3 regions of the Pseudomonas sp. GW821-FHT07B01 genome follow, and region 2 is predicted to be linked to each of the others. Evidence: predicted binding sites of a transcription regulator. Region 2 holds the regulator's gene; each other region holds the start of a gene.
What was found. The regulator FliA, encoded in region 2, starts transcription of late flagellar genes. The targets are predictions, from matches to a motif close to CTAAAGTTTNNNNNNNNNNNGCCGNTAA.
Positions count from the first base shown of each region.

Region 1 (7,240 bases), 140 kb from region 2:
CCACCCACTGCGCCAGCTTCTCCTCATCGGGCTTCTTGCGCAGCTCAAGCAACTGCCGGCGCAAGCGGTGGCGGTCAGCGAGCATGGCGTGATCGAGGGCTTTGAGCAGTTGGTCGAGGGTGGGTGCTTGGTCTGTCATCAGCTATTTCGACGGTCATCTATTTATGCACGGCCGGCAAGTGTGGCAGAAAAGCAGCCCATCTGGCAGGCAGTTGAGCTTCAACGGGTGTAAACCGAACCAAAATGTGGGAGCGGGCTTGCTCGCGAAAGCGGTGTGTCAGTCACAGATGTATCAACTGAACCACCGTATTCGCGAGCAAGCCCGCTCCCACAGGGGCAATAGGTTATAGCGGGTCTTTGCGGCGGTAGGGGAATACGTCGATCACCTTGCCGGCACGAATCGCGTCTTGCAGGCCTTTCCAGTAATCAGCGTTGTACAGTTCGCCATGCAGCTCATCGAACAACCGGCGCTGCCCGGCGTCGGCAAACAGGAACGGCGGGAACTCTTCGGGGAACACATCCAGCGGACCGATGGAATACCAGGGCTCGGAGGCCATTTCATCCTCGGGGGTGCGCGGCGCGGGGATATGGCGGAAGTTGGCTTCGGTGAGAAAGCAGATTTCGTCGTAGTCGTAGAACACCACGCGGCCGTGGCGGGTGACGCCAAAGTTTTTCAGCAGCATGTCGCCGGGGAAGATATTCGCTGCCGCCAGTTGCTTGATCGCCAGGCCGTAATCCTCCAATGCTTCGCGCACCTGGGCGGGGTTGGCGTTGTCGAGGTAGAGGTTGAGCGGGGTCATGCGTCGCTCGGTCCAGCAGTGGCGGATGAGCACGGTGTCGCCCTCCACTTCGACGGTACCGGCGGCGACTTCCAGCAGCTCGGCCAGGCACTCGGGCTCGAACTTGCTCAAGGGGAAGCGGAAGTCGGCGAACTCCTGGGTGTCGGCCATGCGCCCTACCCGGTCGACGCTTTTCACCAGGCGGTACTTTTCGATCACCGTGGCGCGGTTGACGTTTTTCGACGGCGAGAAGCGGTCCTTGATGATCTTGAACACCGTATTGAAACCCGGCAGCGTGAACACGCTCATGACCATGCCGCGCACGCCGGGGGCCATGATGAACTGGTCATCGGTGGTGGCCAGGTGGTTGATCAGCGCGCGGTAGAACTCGGATTTGCCGTGCTTGTAGAAACCGATGGAGGTGTACAACTCGGCAATGTGCTTGCCCGGCAGGATGCGCTTGAGAAAGCCAATGAATTCCGCTGGCACGGGCACGTCGACCATGAAATAGGAACGGGTGAACGAGAAGATGATCGACACGTCGGCTTCGTCGGTGATCAACGCATCGATCTGGATGCCACGCCCTTCGCGGTGCAGCAGCGGAATCACCAGCGGCCATTGTTCGTCGCGGGTGTAGATACGCCCCACGAGGTAGGCGCCTTTGTTGCGGTACAGCACTGAGGAAAACAACTCGACCTTGAGGTCCGGGTCCTTGCACACCCAATCCGGCAGGTTTTCCCGCAACTGGGCTTCGAGGCGGCGCAGGTCGGCGGGCAGGTCGGCGTAGGGCTCGCTGAAGCTGTAGTCAGAGAAGACCTGCGCCAGCATGTCCGCTATTTTACCGGCCGGCGTGTAGATACGGGTTTGCGCCGCCCGCGCCCGGCGCAGGCTAGGCCGGGTGGTATGGATGAACATGCAGCCGTCACTGATCAGGTCATGGCTGAACAGGCCGCAGAAGATCGAGTTGTACCAGGTCTCCGACAGCTCATCGTCAAAGCGCAGGTCGATCAGGTCGATATAGGCGCTTTTTACCAGGGGCCACTGGCCGATGTCCTGCAACGGCGCAGGGTCAAAACTGGCGCACAGGCGGGTCGTGACCTCAGCGACTTTCTCTTCATAGAGGTTGATGCGCGCGGCCGACGCCGCCTGCCCCTGCTGCCACTGGGCCTTCTCGAAGCGCTCACGGGCACCATCGGTGATCTGGCGGAAATGCTCACGGTAATCGTCGAAACCGTCGAGGATCATCCGGGCGATAGCGAGGGCGGACTGCGACATGCGGGAAACCTCGAACGGGTATCTGGAAGCCCAGAGCTTAGCCAGTGAACCGAGGCAGGAGAAGAATGATTTTGCGCAGGGGTGAACTGACTGCAATTAGCCATTGTGCCGACCTGCCCGCTGGGCAACACTTCTGCGCCCGATTGGCGTAGGAGTTTTCCGTGAGACCTGTTGACACCCTGTATCTGCTGGGGCTGGCTGCCATCTGGGGCGCGAGTTTCCTGTTTATGCGCATCATCGCGCCGGAAATCGGCACGGTGCCCACCGCGTTTTTCCGCGTGTCGATTGCCGCCGCGGGTTTATTGGTGATCCTGGCGATGATGCGCGTGAGCTGGGATTTCCAAGGCAAGTTCAAGACGGTCCTGCTGCTGGGGGTTATCAACTCGGGGATTCCCGCGACTATGTACTCGGTGGCGGCGCAGGTACTGCCGGCGGGTTATTCGGCGATTTTCAACGCCACCACGCCGCTGATGGGTGTGCTGATCGGCGGGTTGTTTTTCAGCGAACGCCTGACGCCGTCAAAAATAGCGGGTGTGGCCTTGGGTCTGCTTGGTGTTGCCGTGCTCACCCGCGCGGGGCCGGTGGCATTTGATCTGGAACTGTTAATGGGCGCATTGGCGTGCCTGCTGGCGACCACCTGCTATGGCTTCGCCGGTTTCCTGGCGCGACGCTGGCTGGATCAGCGCGGCGGGTTGGACAGTCGTCTCTCTGCCTTGGGCAGTATGCTGGGTGCTACGTTGTTTTTGCTGCCGTTCTTCGCCTTCAGCGCCATCACCCAGCCACCGGCGAATTGGGGCGGCTGGCAGGTGTGGGTGTCGCTGCTGGGATTGGGGCTGGTATGTACGGCGTTCGCCTACATCCTGTACTTCCGCCTGCTGTCATCCATCGGCCCGGTCAAGTCAATGACCGTGACCTTCATGATTCCGCCGTTCGGCGTGTTGTGGGGGGCGTTGTTGTTGGATGAGCCGCTGTCCATGGCTCATCTGTATGGTGGTGTATTGATTGCCGGGGCGTTGTGGTTGGTGTTGCGCCCGCAAAAACTGTAGGAGCGCCCCTGTGGCGAGGGAGCTTGCTCCCGCTCGACTGCGTAGCAGTCGCAAGCTCCTGGGGGCGCTTCGCACCCCAGCGCAAGCAAGCTTGCTCGCCACAGCTAGCTCGCTCCTACAGGGGTGGTTTCTAGCTCTTACGGAACACGAAGACCAAGCCGACGATGATCAACGCCATTCCCAGCACGCTCAACAGCGCCAGGCGGTTACCGAAGATCAGGTAGTCCATCACCGCGGTCACCGCCGGCACCAGATAGAACAAACTGGTGACATTCACCAGGTTGCCGCGGGCAATCAGCCGATACAGCAACAGCGTCGCCAGCACGGACACCACCAGCCCCATCCACAGTACCGGCAGGTAAAAACGTGCACTGTGTTCAAAGTGGAACGGCTGGAACGGCACGAACACCGCGCACAGTAGCAACCCGGCCAGGTATTGCAGTGGCAGCGTGCCCAAGGGGTTGTCGGTGATGCGCTTTTGCATGATAGAGCCAAACGTCATGCTCGCCAGCGCCAGCAGCCCGAACACCATCCCGGCCAGGGACATGCCCGCCAACCCGATGCCCTGGTACACCACCATGATCAAGCCCGCCAACCCCAACCCCAGGCCGAACAGCCGGCGCCAGGAGCGTTGGCGCTCCATCAGCACCACGGTGAGGATCGGCTGCACACCCATGATGGTCGCCATCACCCCAGGGGTGACGTTGAGGTCCAGGGCCAGCAGATAGAAAATCTGGTAGGCCCCCAGCAAGACCAGGCCCGTCGCCGCCGCATACAGCAGCGGCTTGCCGGGACGTGGCAGCTTCAACTTGAGGATGGGTCCCAACACCACCAACCCCATCAGGGCGATGGCAAACCGGATCAACAGAAAGGCAAAGGGCGAAGCATGGGCCAGGCCCAACTTGGAGAAGATCGCCCCGCTGCTCCACAGCAAGACAAACACGCTCGTCGAGGCCGCCGCGGCCACGGATTGTTTCGAAAGCACAGACATGGTTACCACCTGTTATCAGGCAAAAAAGCCGACTCAGTAAAAAACTGAATTTCAGTAGGTTTTTTCAGGCGGGCAGGGGCAACAGCGAATCGCTGATCAGCCCGAAATGCCAACACCCGGCGGTGATACGACTGCGTACACCGGCGTGCTACTGACAGGTGGGGGGTAGTGACTGATCTGCGCAGGCTGCTTGGCGCCGCACGGCACGACCACAGCGTTGACCGCTGAATCGACTACCGCTATGCGCTGGGAAGCTGGCATGTGCTGATCTTTTTGAAGGGATAAAGACGCGACGACTATAACCAGCCGCAAACATACTTTGCAATCCTTTCCCCCTTGCCTTGTACGTGGAGGCGTTTTCATGCCCTAGAACCTGGCCGCTCGCTATAATGCCGCCCGGATTTTTCGAAGGATTTCACATGATTGCTTTGCCCTGGCTGTACCTCACCCTACTTTCCATTGGCTATGTCGTGGCTTTGATCTACGGCCAACTGGGCGTACTGGCGGCGGTCTCCATCGCACTGTTGCTGGTGGCCGGGTACGCCGTGCGCCAGCAACGCAACCCTTGGGCACGCTACTTGGGCCACGGCTTGTTTATCGTCCTGGCCCTGGGCCTGGCGATGCACTGGCTGCCGGGTTTCTATAACGGCCGCGGTATTGCGCCCCAGCGTTTTACTCCGGACTCAGTGCCCTTCTCGATGTACCTGAACCAGGACAAACCCCTGATCGGCTTCTGGCTGTTGCTGGCCTGCCCGTGGATTGTGGCGCGGCGCTCATTGCGCCTGTCGATCTGCGTCACAGCCATGGCCCTGACTCTGGCCGCCATCGCCGCCTTGGGTGGCGCGGCCCTGCTGGGGATGATCAGTTGGGCGCCCAAGTGGCCGGACGAGGCGTGGCTGTGGGTGTTGAATAACCTGCTGCTGGTGACATTGGTCGAAGAAGCGCTGTTTCGCGGGTATATCCAGGGCGGCCTGAGCCAGCGCTTCAAACACCTGCCCTATGGCGAAAACCTCGCGCTGCTGCTGGCCTCGCTGTTATTTGGCCTGGTGCATTTTGCTGCGGGTTGGCAGTGGATGCTGCTGGCGGGTATTGCCGGCGTGGGTTACGGCTTGGCCTATCGCTTTGGTGGCTTGGGCGCGGCGATTGCCACGCATTTTGGCTTGAATCTGCTGCACTTCGGCCTCTTCACCTACCCGATGCTCGCCGGCTAAGCCTACCTTCCTGTCGGAACGAGCGGTCGTGGCGAGGGAGCTTGCTCCCGCTGGGCTGCGAAGCGGCCCCAAAAAACGTGCGGGCGCTACGCACCCGAGCGGGAACAAGCTCCCTCGCCACAGTCAGCCCAGCGTTCGCAGGATTGTTGCAAAAATAAGTTAAATAAATGCCCCGCATGGCCGATACCCCCTGAAAGCCTTGCGGATTGAACAATCATGCGTAATAACCAACCCGTTACCCAGCGCGAACGTACCTTCCCCGCTCAGCAACGGTTGATCTCCACCACAGATGCCAAGGGTGTGATTACCTACTGCAACGACGCCTTCGTCGAAATCAGTGGGTTCACCCGCGAAGAACTGGTGCGCGCGCCACACAACCTGGTGCGTCACCCGGATGTGCCGCCGGCCGTGTTCGCGCATATGTGGTCCACGCTCAAACAAGGCTTGCCATGGATGGGCATTGTCAAGAATCGCTGCAAGACCGGTGACCACTATTGGGTTAACGCCTATGTGACGCCGGTCTTCGACGGTAACCAGGTGATCGGCTACGAATCGGTGCGCATCAAGCCCACCGCCGAGCAGATCCGCCGGGCCGAGGCGCTCTATCAACGCATCAACCAAGGCAAGTCGGCCGTCCCCCAACGGGACAAGTGGCTGCCGGTGTTGCAGGACTGGCTGCCGTTTATCCTGGTCAGCCAGTTAAGCTTCATGATCGGCGCCACCCTCACCTCCCAATGGGGCTTCGCCCTGGCAGCGGCGCTGTCGGTGCCGTTGGGCCTGCTGGGCTTGAGCTGGCAACAGCGCGGTCTCAAGCGTTTGCTGCGCCTGGCCGAACAGACCACGTCCGACCCGTTGATCGCGCAGATGTACACCGACAGCCGTGGCGCACAAGCGCGCCTGGAAATGTCGATCCTCAGCCAGGAAGCGCGTCTGAAGACCTGTCTTACCCGCCTGCAGGACACCGCCGAGCACCTCAACGACCAGGCCGCGCAATCCAACACCCTGGCGCACAACAGCTCCAGCGGCCTGGAACGCCAGCGCGTGGAAACCGAACAGGTGGCCACTGCGGTAAACCAGATGGCGGCGACCACCCAAGAAGTGGCCAGCCACGTGCAGCGCACCGCCGACGCCACCCAGGAAGCCAACCGCCTGACCGGCCGCGGCCGCGATATCGCCGGGGAAACCCGCGAGGCGATTCAGCGACTTTCGGCCGCCGTTGGCGAGACCGGCGTGACCGTCACTCAACTGGCCAAGGACAGCGATGAAATCGGCGGCGTGGTCGATGTGATCAAAGGCATCGCCGACCAGACCAACCTGCTAGCGCTCAATGCCGCTATCGAAGCCGCGCGTGCCGGTGAGATGGGCCGTGGATTTGCGGTGGTCGCCGATGAAGTGCGCCAACTGGCGCAGCGTACGGCCGAATCCACCGGGCAGATCCACACCCTGATTGCCAAGCTGCAACACACGGCGGCCGCCGCCGTGCAGACCATGGACGCCGGGCACCGTCAGGCTGAAGAAGGTGTAGCGCGGGTGATGGAAGCGGACCAGGCCTTGGTGGGTATCAGTGAGGCGGTGGCCAATATCACCGACATGACCACTCAGATCGCAGCCGCAACCGAGGAGCAAAGTGCGGTGGCCGAGGAGATCAGCCGCAACATCAGCACCATTGCACTGTTGGCGGACCAGACCTCGGAGCAGGCGATGAACTCGGCGCAACTGAGTGAAGAGTTGACGCATACCGCCAATACCCAGTATTCGCTGGTGGAGCGTTTTAACCGATAGACCACTGTGGCGAGGGAGCTTGCTCCCGCTGGAGTGCGAAGCGCTCCCAAGACTTTTGGGGCCGCTGCGCAGCCCAGCGGGAGCAAGCTCCCTCGCCACAGGTTTCATTCAAGACTCAGCAAAAAAACTCGACACCTGCACCGCCGCCGCGTCCAG
Region 1 covers NZ_JBWKRA010000001.1:335,170-342,409, forward strand. The annotation lists gene hrpA (ATP-dependent RNA helicase HrpA) at 1-139, opposite strand, end outside; gene aceK (bifunctional isocitrate dehydrogenase kinase/phosphatase) at 345-2,054, opposite strand; gene AC07S6_RS01575 (DMT family transporter) at 2,216-3,100, shown strand; gene AC07S6_RS01580 (DMT family transporter) at 3,231-4,091, opposite strand; gene AC07S6_RS01585 (CPBP family intramembrane glutamic endopeptidase) at 4,511-5,302, shown strand; gene AC07S6_RS01590 (methyl-accepting chemotaxis protein) at 5,519-7,084, shown strand; gene AC07S6_RS01595 (alpha/beta family hydrolase) at 7,193-7,240, opposite strand, start outside.
Region 1: AC07S6_RS01590 (methyl-accepting chemotaxis protein) is a predicted target of FliA. The motif match lies at 5,462-5,489, and genes of this name have one in related genera.

Region 2 (7,240 bases):
CCAGCACCAGTTCGCCCACCATGTTCATGATGTCGTCCAGGCGCGCGGTATCCACGCGCACGGTGGTTTCGGCTTCGCTGGCGGGTTTTTCCGCAGCAGCCGGCGCGGCTGCACGCGCAGGGGCCGGGGCGGCAGCAGGTGCTGGCTTGGCAGCCGGCGCAGGTTTGGCAGCAACCGGTGCCGCAGTGGCAGCGGCTGGCGCTGTAACCTGGGCGGCAGCGGCCGGGGCCACTTCGCTGAACTTGCCTTTGCCGTGCAACTCGTCGAGCAGGGCTTCGAATTCGTGATCGGAGATCAACCCGTCACCGGCCGGTGCGGTACTGGCCGCTGGCGCAGCGGCGGCGGCAGTCGCCGCCACCTCGGGCAGGGCTTCGGCCACAAAAGTGCCTTTGCCATGCAGTTGGTCGAGCAGTGCCTCGAACTCGTCGTCGGTGATGTCGGTGCTGGCGTTGGCAGCGGGTGCTTCTGGCGCAGCGGCAGGCGGGGCCACGGCATCTGCTGCGAACTGGCCTTTGCCGTGCAACTGGTCGAGCAACGACTCGAATTCGGCGTCGGTAATGTCTTCACTGCTCGGCGTCGCGGCAGGCTGCACCGGCGCTTCAGCCTCGGCCTTGACCGCGCTGAGGGAGTTGAGCAGTTGTTCGAACTCGCTGTCGGTCACGTCCGGCTCGGCTTGCGCCACCGGTTCCGGTGCGGCCTCGACCACCGGCGCAGCCGCGGTGTCGGCAGGTTCGGCCAGGCGCGCCAGGGCGGCCAGCAGTTCCGGGGTGGCAGCGGTGATCGGTGCACGTTCACGCACCTGGCTGAACATGCCGTTGACCGCATCCAGTGCTTCGAGAATCACGTCCATCAATTCCGAGTCGACGTGACGCTCACCCTTGCGCAGGATGTCGAAGACGTTCTCGGCGATGTGGCAGCACTCCACCAGCTCATGGAGCTGGAGGAAGCCGGCGCCCCCTTTTACAGTGTGAAAACCGCGAAAAATTGCATTGAGCAGGTTCGCATCATCCGGTCGGCTTTCCAGCTCGACCAGTTGTTCGGACAGTTGCTCTAGAATTTCGCCGGCCTCTACAAGGAAATCCTGAAGGATTTCTTCATCGGCGCCGAAGCTCATGTGGGTGCTCCTTAGAAGCCTAAACTGGATAACAGGTCATCTACGTCATCCTGACCTGACACAACGTCTTCACGTTTATCGGCATGAATCTGCGGACCTTCACCCTTGGCGAGATGTTTTTGTGGATCTTTTTCCGAGAGGATCGCTTCGCGGTCATGTTCGATGCCGGCAAAACGATCGACCTGGCCGGCCATCAGCACCAATTTGAGCAAGTTGCTTTCCACTTCGGTGACCAACTGAGTCACGCGCTTGATCACCTGGCCGGTGAGGTCCTGGTAATCCTGGGCCAGCAGGATGTCGTTGAGGTTGCTGGCCACCGTGCGGTTTTCCTGTTCGCTGCGCGACAAGAACCCGTCGACGCGACGCGCCAATTCACGAAACTCTTCAGCGCCGACTTCGCGGCGCATGAAGCGGCCCCAGTCCTGGCTCAAGGCCTGGGCTTCGGTGGCCATGCCGTTGACCAGGGGCGTGGCGTTTTCCACCAGGTCCATGGTGCGGTTGGCCGCTGCCTCGGTCAGCCTGACCACATAGGACAGGCGCTCAGTGGCATCAGTGATCTGGGAAATTTCTTCGGCCTGGGGCATGCGCGGGTCAATCTGGAAATTGACGATCGCACTGTGCAGCTCGCGTGTGAGCTTGCCCACTTCCTGGTACAGGCCGCGGTCACGGGTCTGGTTAAGCTCATGGATCAACTGCACCGCATCGGCGAACTGGCCTTTTTCCAGGCTGTCGACCAACTGGTGAGCATGTTTTTTCAGGGTCGACTCAAAGTCGCCCTGTGACGTTTCGTTATGCTCCATAGCTCCCCCGCGATGGCATTAGCCGTGGATGCGTTCGAAGATTTTCTCGATCTTCTCTTTCAAGGCCAGTGCCGTGAATGGCTTGACCACGTAACCGTTGACCCCGGCCTGGGCGGCTTCGATGATCTGTTCGCGCTTGGCTTCGGCGGTCACCATCAGCACAGGCAGGCTGCGCAGTTTTTCATCGGCGCGCACATGGCGCAGCAGGTCGATACCGGTCATGCCCGGCATGTTCCAGTCGGTCACCAGAAAGTCGATGCTCCCGCTGTTGAGAATCGGAATGGCCGTCAGGCCGTCATCCGCCTCGACCGTGTTGGTGAACCCAAGGTCACGCAACAGGTTTTTAATGATCCGCCGCATCGTTGAGAAGTCATCAACGATGAGGATTTTCATGTTCTTGTCCAATTCGACCTCCAAGCAGTCTTAAACGCGCCCAGCACCTGGACGCGCCATTTCAATCAACAGGCGTTACACAAAAAGGACTGCCCAGGGCACCACGGCACATAGCCGCGAAACCTTGCGATCTCACGGCAGCGTCTGCAGTGCCCCCACACTGCCTGTCAGCGCGCGCGCCACTCGGCCAATCGGCCCCGCAAGCGGGCTGCGCACTGGCTATGCAACTGGCTGACACGCGATTCGCTGACCCCCAGGACCTCACCGATTTCCTTGAGGTTCAGCTCTTCGTCGTAGTACAGCGCCAGCACCAGCCGCTCACGCTCTGGCAAATTGGCGATTGCATCGGCCAACGCGCCCTGGAAACGTTCATCTTCCAGGTCGCGCGACGGCTCCGTATGCGCGCTCGCGCCGTCCTCGTGCAGCCCTTCGTGTTCGCCGTCCTGTAAAAGGTCGTCGAAACTGAACAGGCGGCTGCCCAAGGTATCGTTCAAAATCCCGTAGTAATCGTCGAGACTCAATTGGAGTTCGGCCGCAACTTCATGATCTTTAGCGTCACGGCCGGTTTTTGCTTCAATTGCACGAATTGCATCGCTGACCATGCGCGTATTGCGGTGTACCGAACGCGGCGCCCAATCGCCTTTACGCACTTCATCGAGCATCGCGCCACGGATACGGATACCCGCATACGTTTCGAAACTGGCACCCTTGCTGGCGTCGTATTTGGTCGAGACTTCAAGCAGGCCGATCATGCCGGCCTGGATCAAGTCTTCGACCTGCACACTCGCAGGCAGGCGCGCCAACAGGTGATAGGCAATGCGCTTGACCAACGGCGCATAGCGCTCGATCAATTCGCCCTGGCTGTCACGTGCCGACTTTTTGTAAAGGTTGTAGCCGCTGGATGTCATAGCACCGGTCCTGCGCTCGTCTGATGCACCAAACGCTCGACGAAAAACTCCAGATGCCCCCGCGGGTTGGCGGGCAACGGCCAGGTATCGACCTTCTGGGCAATGGCCTTGAACGCCAGTGCGCATTTCGAACGAGGGAACGCTTCGTAGACCGCACGCTGCTTTTGCACGGCCTTGCGCACACACTCGTCATAGGGAACTGCGCCGACGTATTGTAAGGCCACATCGAGGAAGCGATCCGTGACCTTGGTCAACTTGGCGAACAGGTTGCGCCCTTCCTGCGGGCTCTGGGCCATGTTGGCCAACACGCGAAAGCGGTTCATGCCGTAGTCACGGTTAAGCAGCTTGATCAGCGCATAGGCGTCGGTGATGGAGGTGGGTTCGTCGCACACCACCAACAGCACTTCCTGCGCTGCGCGCACAAAGCTGACCACCGACTCGCCGATCCCGGCGGCGGTGTCGATCACCAGCACGTCGAGGTTGTCGCCGATGTCGCTGAACGCCTGGATCAGCCCGGCATGCTGCGCGGGGCTCAGGTGCACCATGCTCTGGGTGCCCGAGGCCGCCGGCACGATGCGAATGCCTCCGGGGCCCTGGAGCAGCACGTCGCGCAGCTCACAACGGCCTTCGATCACATCGGCCAGGGTATGTTTGGGTGTCAGCCCCAGCAGAACGTCCACGTTCGCCAAGCCCAGGTCAGCATCCAGCAGCATGACGCGACGGCCAAGCTCTGCCAGGGCCAGGGACAAATTCACTGACACGTTAGTTTTCCCGACGCCACCTTTGCCGCCGGTCACCGCGATCACCTGTACGGGATGCATGCTGCCCATTTTATTTCTTTACCTTGTCTTGCTTAGACGCAGGCTACATGGCTTGGCCGCGTGAATCGCTTGCAGACCATCGATGTAGGTACATTTCACGGTGTTCATCCTGCCTCAACCCACCCGTTTAGCCGGGTGGTGGTAAAGGTCGGCGAACATATCGGCCATCGCTTCCTCGCTAGGCTCGTCTTGCATTTGCACACTCACGGCACGGCTGACCAACTGATGACGGCGCGGCAGATGCAGATCATCCGGGATCCGCGGCCCGTCGGTGAGGTAGGCAACCGGTAATTCATGGCTGATGGCCAGGCTCAACACCTCGCCCAGGCTCGCGGTTTCATCGAGCTTGGTGAGGATGCAACCGGCCAGGCCGCAACGCTTGTAACTGTGATAAGCAGCGGTAAGAACCTGTTTCTGGCTGGTGGTTGCAAGCACCAGGTAATTTTTTGACTTGATGCCTCGCCCGGCCAGGCTTTCGAGCTGCATACGCAGCGCCGGATCACTGGCTTGCAGGCCGGCGGTATCGATCAGCACCACGCGCTTGCGCAGCAACGGGTCGAGGGCATTGGCCAGGGACTGGCCCGGGTCGACATGGGTTACCGGCACGTTGAGGATGCGGCCCAGGGTCTTGAGCTGCTCCTGAGCGCCGATACGGTAACTGTCCATGCTCACCAGGGCGATATTCTGCGCGCCGTATTTAAGCACGTAACGGGCCGCAAGCTTTGCCAGGGTGGTGGTCTTGCCCATGCCGGCGGGGCCGACCATGGCGATTACACCGCCCTCTTCCAGGGGTTCGATTTCCGGCGTGGCAATCATGCGCGCCAAGTGCGCCAGCAGCATGCGCCAGGCCTGGCGCGGCTCTTCGACTTCAGCGGTCAAGGCCAGCAGGTCGCGGGACAACGGGCCGGACAGGCCGATGCGTTGCAGGCGACGCCAGAGGTTGGCTTGCTGCGGCTTGCTGCCTTGCAGTTGGGTCCAGGCCAGCGAGCCGAGCTGCACTTCGAGCAATTCACGCAGGCCGTTGAGTTCAAAACGCATCGAGTCAATCACGCGCTGGTCAACTGCGGCAGCCGGGGCAGGCGCTGCAGGACGCGGCGGTTCGACAAAGGTGGGTTCAACCAGCGGCTCGGCGGCGGTCAGCGGCAGGCCGGCAAACAGCTGGCGATTGGTGCTGGCATCGCTGTCGCCACGCATGCTCAGTTCAGCCTGGGCCGACACAATGCGCGAGGCGGTCTTGCGCAGCTCGTCTTCGAGCTCCATGTTCGGCACGCGCGGGGCCAGCGCCTGGGGCGTGTAATCCAGGGCAGCCGTCAGCTCGACACCGCCGGCAATCCGACGGTTACCGATAATCGCGGCATCGGCGCCCAGCTCATCACGGACCAGTTTCATGGCCTGACGCATATCGGCGGCGAAAAAACGCTTAACTTGCATAACCCACTACCTCAGCCATTGGGCCCAACTGTCGCGACAATAGTCACTTGCTTATTGTCAGGAATTTCCTGGTAAGCCAACACGTGCAAATTCGGTACGGCCAGGCGTCCGAACCGCGACAACATCGCGCGAACCGGGCCGGCCACCAGCAGGATCACCGGGTTGCCCTGCATTTCCTGGCGCTGTGCGGCGTCGATCAACGAACGCTGCAGCTTTTCAGCCATGCTTGGCTCCAGTAAAACGCCCTCTTCCTGGCCTTGCCCTGCCTTCTGAATACTATTGAGCAATATTTGTTCCAACCTGGGCTCCAGGGTGATCACAGGCAGCTCGGACTCAGTCCCTACAATGCTTTGCACGATTGCGCGGGACACGCCGACACGCACCGCCGCCACCAGAGCGGCAGTATCTTGACTCTTGGCGGCATTGTTGGCGATGGCCTCGGCAATGCTGCGAATGTCGCGCACGGGCACCTGTTCGGCCAACAGCGCTTGCAACACCTTGAGCAACTGCGACAGTGACAGCACGCCCGGCACCAGTTCTTCGGCCAGTTTTGGCGACGATTTGGCCAGCAAGCCCATCAATTGCTGGACTTCCTCGTGGCCGATCAACTCGTGGGAGTGCTTGTAGAGAATCTGGTTAAGGTGCGTGGCGACCACGGTGCTGGCATCCACTACGGTGTAACCGAGGGACTGCGCCTGGCTACGCTGGCTGACTTCGATCCACACCGCTTCCAGGCCGAAAGCCGGATCTTTGGCGGTGATGCCGTTGAGGGTACCGAACACTTGGCCGGGGTTGATCGCCAGTTCGCGGTCCGGGTAGATCTCGGCTTCGGCCAGAATTACCCCCATCAGGGTCAGGCGATAAGCGCTGGGGGCCAGGTCGAGGTTGTCACGGATATGCACCGTGGGCATCAAGAAACCCAGGTCCTGGGACAGCTTCTTGCGCACACCCTTGATCCGCGCCAGCAGTTGCCCACCCTGGTTGCGGTCGACCAGCGGGATCAGGCGGTAACCGACTTCCAGGCCGATCATGTCGATGGGCGTGACGTCGTCCCAGCCCAACTCCTTGGTTTCCTGGGCGCGGGCCGGGGATGGCAGCAGCTCCTGCTGACGGGCGATTTCCTGTTGGGCCTGGACCTTGACCTGGTTCTGCTTTTTCCAGAACAGGTACGCCGCACCACCCGCCAAGGCCGCCATGCTCAGGAACGAGAAGTGCGGCATGCCCGGCACAATGCCCATGATCGCCATGATGCCCGCCGCCACGGCCAGGGCCTTGGGCGAAGCGAACATCTGCCGACTGATCTGCTTGCCCATATCTTCGGAGCCCGAAGCACGGGTAACCATGATGGCCGCCGCTGTGGATAACAACAGTGATGGCAATTGCGCCACTAAACCGTCACCGATGGTCAGCAAGGCATACACCTTGCCGGCATCGCCGAATGTCATGCCGTGCTGAAACATACCGACGGCCACGCCGCCGATCAGGTTGATGAACAGAATCAACAGGCCGGCGATGGCGTCGCCGCGCACAAACTTGCTGGCACCGTCCATGGAGCCGTAGAACTCGGCTTCCTGGGCGACTTCCGCCCGACGGGCCTTGGCTTGGCCCTGGTCGATCAGGCCGGCGTTGAGGTCGGCGTCGATGGCCATCTGCTTGCCGGGCATGGCGTCGAGGGTAAACCGCGCGCTCACCTCGGAAATCCGCCCGGCGCCCTTGGTCACCACCACGAAGTTGATGATCATCAGGATCGCGAACACCACGATACCGACCACG
Region 2 covers NZ_JBWKRA010000001.1:199,693-206,932, forward strand. The annotation lists gene AC07S6_RS00930 (chemotaxis protein CheA) at 1-1,114, opposite strand, end outside; gene AC07S6_RS00935 (protein phosphatase CheZ) at 1,126-1,914, opposite strand; gene AC07S6_RS00940 (chemotaxis response regulator CheY) at 1,933-2,307, opposite strand; gene fliA (RNA polymerase sigma factor FliA) at 2,475-3,215, opposite strand; gene fleN (flagellar synthesis regulator FleN) at 3,212-4,045, opposite strand; gene flhF (flagellar biosynthesis GTPase FlhF) at 4,151-5,467, opposite strand; gene flhA (flagellar biosynthesis protein FlhA) at 5,479-7,240, opposite strand, start outside.

Region 3 (7,240 bases), on a different contig from region 2:
CGTGGGAGTGCCCTTGTTTATCGAACAAGCATAGATCGCCATGCGTAGACGTGGATCAATGAACGGCGCCCGGCCCTGCACTACCCTCGCGCCTTTTGCGACCTACAGCCATGCCCTCGATGATTGCCCCCGAACTGCTCGCCCCTGCCGGCACCCTGAAAAACATGCGCTACGCCTTCGCCTACGGTGCCGATGCGGTCTATGCTGGCCAGCCGCGCTACAGCCTGCGGGTGCGCAACAACGAGTTCGACCACGCCAACCTGGCCCTCGGCATCCAGGAAGCCCATGACCAGAGCAAGCGTTTCTACGTGGTGGTGAACATTGCGCCCCACAACGCCAAGCTCAAGACCTTCCTCAAGGACCTGGCGCCGGTGATCGCCATGGGCCCGGATGCGCTGATCATGTCCGATCCTGGGCTGATCATGCTGGTGCGCCAGCACTTCCCGCAGATGCCGATCCACCTGTCGGTACAGGCCAATACGGTGAATTGGGCCAGCGTGGCGTTCTGGCAGCAACAAGGCATTTGCAGGGTGATTCTGTCGCGGGAGCTGTCTCTGGAAGAGATTGGCGAAATCCGCCAGCAGGTGCCGACGATGGAGTTGGAGGTGTTTGTACATGGCGCCTTGTGCATGGCCTATTCCGGACGGTGCCTGCTGTCGGGCTATATGAACAAGCGCGATGCCAACCAGGGCAGTTGCACCAATGCCTGCCGCTGGAAATACCAGGCCACGCCGGCAGTGGAGAATGCCACTGGCGATATCGTCCATGAATATCAACCCACATTGGGCATCGGCACACCCACCGATCAGGTGTTCCTGCTACAAGAGGCCAATCGCCCCGATGACCCCATGCCCGCTTTCGAAGACGAACACGGCACCTACATCATGAACGCCAAGGACCTGCGGGCCGTGCAGCATGTGGAGCGCCTGGCACAGATGGGCGTGCATTCGTTGAAGATCGAAGGCCGCACCAAGTCCCACTTCTACTGCGCGCGCACCACCCAGGTCTACCGCCAGGCCATCGATGACGCAGTGGCCGGCCGTGCATTTGACCGCGGCTTGATGACCAACCTCGAGTCCCTGGCCCAGCGTGGCTACACCGAAGGTTTTCTGCGCCGCCACGTGCACGATGAATACCAGAACTACCAGAACGGCAGCTCGGTTTCCGAGCGCCAGCAGTTCGTTGGGGAGCTGACTGGCGAACGTCGTGGCGCGTTGGCCGAGGTGAAGGTGAAGAATCGCTTTGCGCTGGGCGACCACCTAGAGTTGATGACGCCCGCGGGCAATTTTCATTTTGACTTGCCGAGCCTGCATAACGCCAAGGGCGAAAGCATTGAGGTGGCGCCGGGGGACGGGCATACGGTGTATGTGCCGATTCCGGCGCAGATGGACCTGCGCTTTGGCCTGCTGATGCGCGACGTTTAAACCCTGCCATGGGTTGAATGGATCAGATCCTGAACTGGCCCACCAACTGCCCGAGGCGCTGGCCCAGGTCGGCCAGACTGCGAGACGTCTGAGCGCCCAGTTGGGTTTCGTCCGCCACGCTGTCTACCGCTACCGCAATCTGATGCACGCTGCGGTTGATCTCTTCCGCCACGGCGGTCTGCTCTTCCGCGGCGCTGGCGATCTGGGCGTTCATTGAGTTGATGGTGCCAATCAGTTGCGCCATGGTGTCCAGGGACGCGCCGGCCTGGTTGGCCTGGGCCGAGGTGCCGTCGCCGGCATCGCTGGAGCGGCGCATAGCGTCCACGGCCGCCTCGGTGCCTTTTTGCAGGCGATCGATCATGCCCTGGATTTCCTGGGTGCTGGTTTGGGTGCGACTGGCCAGGGCGCGCACTTCATCGGCGACTACGGCAAAGCCACGCCCAGCCTCCCCGGCCCGTGCGGCCTCGATGGCAGCGTTGAGCGCCAGCAGGTTGGTTTGCTCGGCGATGGAGCGGATCACGCCGAGCACACTGACGATTGACGACACATCCTGCTGCAGGCTGTCTAGGGACACGCCGCTGCTGCGGATGTCGTTCACCAGCGCATGGATCTGCGCGATGCTACCGTCCACCACCCGTTTGGCGGCCTGGCCTTCGGCGTCGGTCTGCTGCGCAGCGACGGCGGCGCCTTGGGCACTGCGTGCCACTTCGTGGGCGGCCGAGGACATCTGGTTGATCGCGGTGGCCACCTGGTCGGTCTCGTGGCGCTGGCGTTCCATGGCCTGTTCGGAACGCTGGGCCTGGTCGGACACCTGGCTCACCAGCCCGGTGAGTTGGGCGGTCATGTCGGTGATCTGGCGCACCAGGCCGTGGATTTTATCGACAAAGCGGTTGAATGCACCGGCCAGGTCGCCGAGTTCATCCTGGCTGGTGATGGCCAGGCGGCGGGTCAGGTCACCTTCACCCGCGGCGATGTCATCGAGGTTGGCTTTCATCAGGTGCAGCGGGCGCAAGATGGTATTGGCCAGCAGCATGCCCACGGCGGCGATCACCAGCAACACCACCACGGCCACGCCGAGGATGCTCAACAGCACGCCTTGCATGCGCTTCTCGACTTTTGCCTGCACCACCGCCACTTGGGCGTCGATGCCATCGAGGTTCACCGAGGTGCCGATCACCATGTCCCACTTGGGCAGGTACTCGGTATAGCCGAGCTTGGGCACCAGTTCGGTCTGGCCAGGCTGGGTCGAGCTGTATTGCAGGTAGTGGGTGCCGTCCTTGCCGACCTTGACCAGGTCGCGGTTGACGTAGACGCCGTTGGGGTCGCGGTTGTCCTTGAAGCTTTTGCCTACGCCGTCCGGGCTGTTGCCCTTGAACAGGCGGATGGTTTCGGAGTCGTAGCCGAAGAAATAGCCGTCTTTGCCGTAGCTGGTATTGGATAACAACTTGACCACCTGCGCCCGCGCCGCGCTGTCGCCGGGGGCTGCCGCGTCGTAGAGCGGCTTGATGGTGGTCATGGCCACCTCGACATAACTTTGCAGGGTGGCCTTGGCGTCGTTGAGCAGGCGCTGGCGGGTTTCATCCACCTCGTTGCGGGCCTGGCCCTGCAGAATCCACACGGTGGTCAGGCTGATGACCACGGCAAACAACAACACCGGCACGACAGCAAGGGCCAGGACTTTGGCCTTCAAACTCAGACGCATGGCTTTTCTCTCTTGTTAGTGGCGACTTGAGAGGTTAACGGCCATGTGAGCGATTACTGTAGGCGCGAGCTTGTGTAGCGAGGCAGCTTGCTGCCGCTGGGGTGCGCAGCGCCCGCACGCTTTTTTGGGGCTGCTTCGCAGCCCAGCGGGAGCAAGCTCCCTCGCCACAGAGGTTCTCGCCTGGATCAGAGCGTCATCGCAGCCAGCCAGCCGAAGGCCAGCAACGGCAGGTTGTAGTGCAGGAAGGTCGGCACCACGGTGTCCCAGATATGGTGGTGCTGGCCGTCGATGTTCAGGCCGGAGGTGGGGCCGAGGGTGGAGTCCGAGGCGGGCGAACCGGCGTCGCCCAAGGCACCGGCGGTACCGACAATGCACACGATGGCCAGCGGGCTGAAGCCCAGTTGCACACACAGCGGCACGAAAATCGCCGCGAGGATCGGCACCGTGGAAAACGACGAACCGATGCCCATGGTCACCAACAACCCCACCAGCAGCATCAGCAACGCGCCGACGCCCCGGCTATGGCCGATGAACGCCGCCGAGGTTTGCACCAGCGAGTTCACGTCACCGGTGGCCTTGAGCACTTCGGCAAAACCTGAGGACGCGATCATGATGAAGCCGATCATCGCCATCATTTTCATGCCTTCGGTGAACAGGTCATCGGTGTCGCGCCAGCGCACGATGCCCGACACCGAGAAGATCAGGAACCCGGCCAGGGCGCCGATGATCATCGAGTCCAGCCACAACTGGATGATGAACGCCGAGGCGATCGCCAGGCCGGCCACCAGCAGGGTCAGCGGGTTGTACTGCACCGCTACTTGCTCGACACGCTCGATTTTCTTCAGGTCGTACACACGCTTTTTGCGGTAGCTGATCAGCACCGCCACCAGCAGGCCGACCACCATGCCCAGCGCCGGCAAGCCCATGGCGTGGGTGACATTGACCCCGCTGATATCCACCCCGCTCTTGGCGACGTTAGCCAGCAGGATCTGATTGAGGAAGATATTGCCAAAGCCCACCGGCAGAAACATGTACGGGGTGATCAGGCCGAAGGTCATCACGCAGGCGATCAGGCGACGGTCCAGTTGCAGCTTGGTCAGCACATACAGCAGCGGGGGTACCAGCAGCGGAATAAACGCAATGTGGATCGGCAAGATGTTCTGCGAGGCAATCGCCACCACCCACAACAGGCCGATCAGCAGCCATTTGACGTGGTTGCCACCGCTGGCGTCCTGGCGGTCCACCAGCAGCAAGGCTTTGTCCGCCAGGGCATGGGCCAGTCCGGACTTGGCAATCGCCACGGCGAAAGCCCCGAGCAATGCGTAGGACAAGGCCACGGTTGCGCCGCCGCCCAGCCCGCCGTTGAAGGCCTTGAGCGTGGCCTCGATACCCAGGCCACCGGTCAAGCCGCCCACCAGGGCGCCGACGATAATGGCGATGACCACGTGCACGCGGGACAGGCTGAGTACCAGCATGGTGCCGACCGCGGCGATGACTGCGTTAATCATGGTTACCTCAAGCAGAAACAAAAAAGACAGGCATGCCCGCGCGCGGCCCATGGGAACAGCTGCCGGCGTGCAAGCTTGAAAGAGGTCTTATTAGAGGGCGCGCACTTTGCAGGAGCTGGGCTGTCATGTCAAAAACTGTGGTGAGGCAAAGCCCTCTGCACGCATAAAGAATTACAGGCACTGGCCGATACGCTGTCTCTATGTGCTTTCAGGTAAGGATGTCCCGATGTCGCTCAGGCAGCTCTCCATTCAATGGAAAATCACCCTGCTGGCGGGCCTCTGCCTGCTGGGGATCGTGACCCTGCTGGTGGGTCTGTCGCTGTATCGCATGGCGCAGAGCTCGCAACAGGTCAAGGCATCCAGCATGCAGATGCTCGACGAAGCCGCCCAGTCGCGCATCGAGGCCCAAGGCGAAGTGCAAGCGCTGGGCATTCGCCAGCAGTTCATGGATGCCTACCAGTACGGCCATGGCTTTTCCCGCCAGGTGCTGTTTTTGCGCGAACAGGCCGAGAAGCGCTTTCTCGATGCCTTCGACACCCGTGAAGACCTGACCCGCCAGGTCAAGGCCGCGCTACAGGCCAACCCTGACCTGCTCGGCCTGTCCCTGGTGTTCGAAGCCAATGCGCTGGACGGCAAGGACGAACTGTTCGCCAATCAGGCGGAACTGGGCAGCAATGACAAAGGCCGTTTCGCGCTGTACTGGTCGCAACCGACACCGGGGAAAATCACCTCGATGGCGCTGCCCGAGAGCGACATGGCCGACACCTCCATCGGCCCCAGCGGCGAAAAGGCCAACGCCTGGTTCACCTGCCCGCGCACGACTCTCAAGCCCTGCGTGATCGAGCCCTACTTCTATGTGATCGACGGCCAGAACGTGCTGATGACCAGCATCGTGTTCCCGCTGATGGTCAATGGCAAAGTCATCGCCTCGCTATCGGTGGATATCAACCTCAACAGCCTGCAGGCGGTCAGCCAACAGGCCAGCCAGAAACTGTACGACGGCCAGACCCAAGTCAGCATCCTCAGCCCGACCGGCTTACTGGCCGGCTACAGCCCGGATGCCAGCAAACTCAGCCAACGCCTGGAGCAGGTCGACCCGGCCAGCGGCGCACAGTTGACCAGTGCCTTGGCCAGCAGTACCCAGACGCGCAGCCTGCGCACCGACCATCAACTCAAGGTACTGGCGCCTTTTGCGCCGATTCCCGGCGGTAAGGCGTGGGGCGTATTGCTGGATGTACCGGAAAAAGTCCTGGTCGCCCCCGCCGAAGCGCTGAAAAACCAGCTGGACGCCGACAACGCCAAAGGCACCCTGCTAGAACTGGGCCTGGGCCTGCTCGCCGCCGTGGTCGGCTTGATCCTGGTGTGGCTGATGGCGCGCAGCGTGACCCGGCCAATCCTTGGCGTGGCGCACATGCTTGAGGATATCGCCAGCGGCGAAGGCGACCTGACCCGACGCCTGGCCTACGCCAAACAGGACGAACTGGGCCAATTGGCCGGCTGGTTCAACCGTTTCCTCGACAAGCTGCAGCCGATCATTGCCGAGGTCAAACGCTCGGTGCAGGACGCCCGCGGCACCGCCGACCAGTCCGCCGCTATTGCCACGCAAACCAGCGCCGGCATGGAGCAGCAGTACCGTCAGGTTGATCAGGTGGCCACCGCATCCCACGAAATGAGCGCCACCGCCCAGGACGTGGCCCGCAGCGCCGCCCAGGCGGCCCAAGCCGCCCGAGATGCCGACCAGGCGACTCGCCAAGGCTTGACGGTTATCGACCGCACCACCGCCAACATTGGCGAGCTCGCCGCCGACATGAGCACCGCCATGACCCAGGTAGAAGGCTTGGCCGCCAACAGCGAACAGATCGGCTCGGTGCTTGAAGTGATTCGCGGCATCGCCGAGCAGACCAATCTGTTGGCGCTCAACGCCGCCATCGAAGCCGCTCGCGCCGGTGAAGCCGGCCGCGGTTTTGCCGTGGTCGCCGACGAAGTGCGCAACCTGGCGCGGCGCACCCAGGAATCGGTGGAAGAAACCCGCCTGGTGATCGAACAATTGCAAACCGGTACCAGCGACGTGGTCGGCTCCATGGGCAACAGCTATCGCCAGGCTCAGGGCAGCGTCGAACAGGTCGGCCAGGCCGTCACCGCCTTGCGCCAGATTGGCGATGCGGTCACGGTGATCAGTGATATGAACCTGCAAATCGCCAGCGCCGCCGAAGAGCAAAGCGCCGTGGCCGAAGAGATCAACAGCAACGTGGCGACCATCCGCGATGTGACCGAGTCGTTGTCGGAGCAGGCCAATGAATCGGCGCGGGTCAGTCAGGCGCTGAACAGCCTGGCAAATCAGCAGCAGGGGTTGATGGATCAGTTCAGGGTCTAAATGTAGCAAGGCTTTTCTGTGGGAGCCGGGCTTGCCCGCGATGCAGACACCTCGGTATGTCAGGCAAACCGAGTCGATGCTATTGCAGGCAAGCCAGCTCCCACATTTTGAGCGGTGGTGTGTGAATGCTAGCGGCGTGGCAACTGGATCAATACCTTGAGCCCACCCAGCTCGCTTTCTTGCAGTTGCAACACCCCATCCCACACCTCAACGATGTCCCGCACGATCCCCA
Region 3 covers NZ_JBWKRA010000036.1:3,309-10,548, forward strand. The annotation lists gene trhP (prephenate-dependent tRNA uridine(34) hydroxylase TrhP) at 111-1,424, shown strand; gene ctpM (methyl-accepting chemotaxis protein CtpM) at 1,447-3,126, opposite strand; gene AC07S6_RS25865 (Na+/H+ antiporter family protein) at 3,312-4,631, opposite strand; gene AC07S6_RS25870 (methyl-accepting chemotaxis protein) at 4,861-7,008, shown strand; gene AC07S6_RS25875 (sensor histidine kinase) at 7,137-7,240, opposite strand, start outside.
Region 3: AC07S6_RS25870 (methyl-accepting chemotaxis protein) is a predicted target of FliA. The motif match lies at 4,798-4,825, and genes of this name have one in related genera.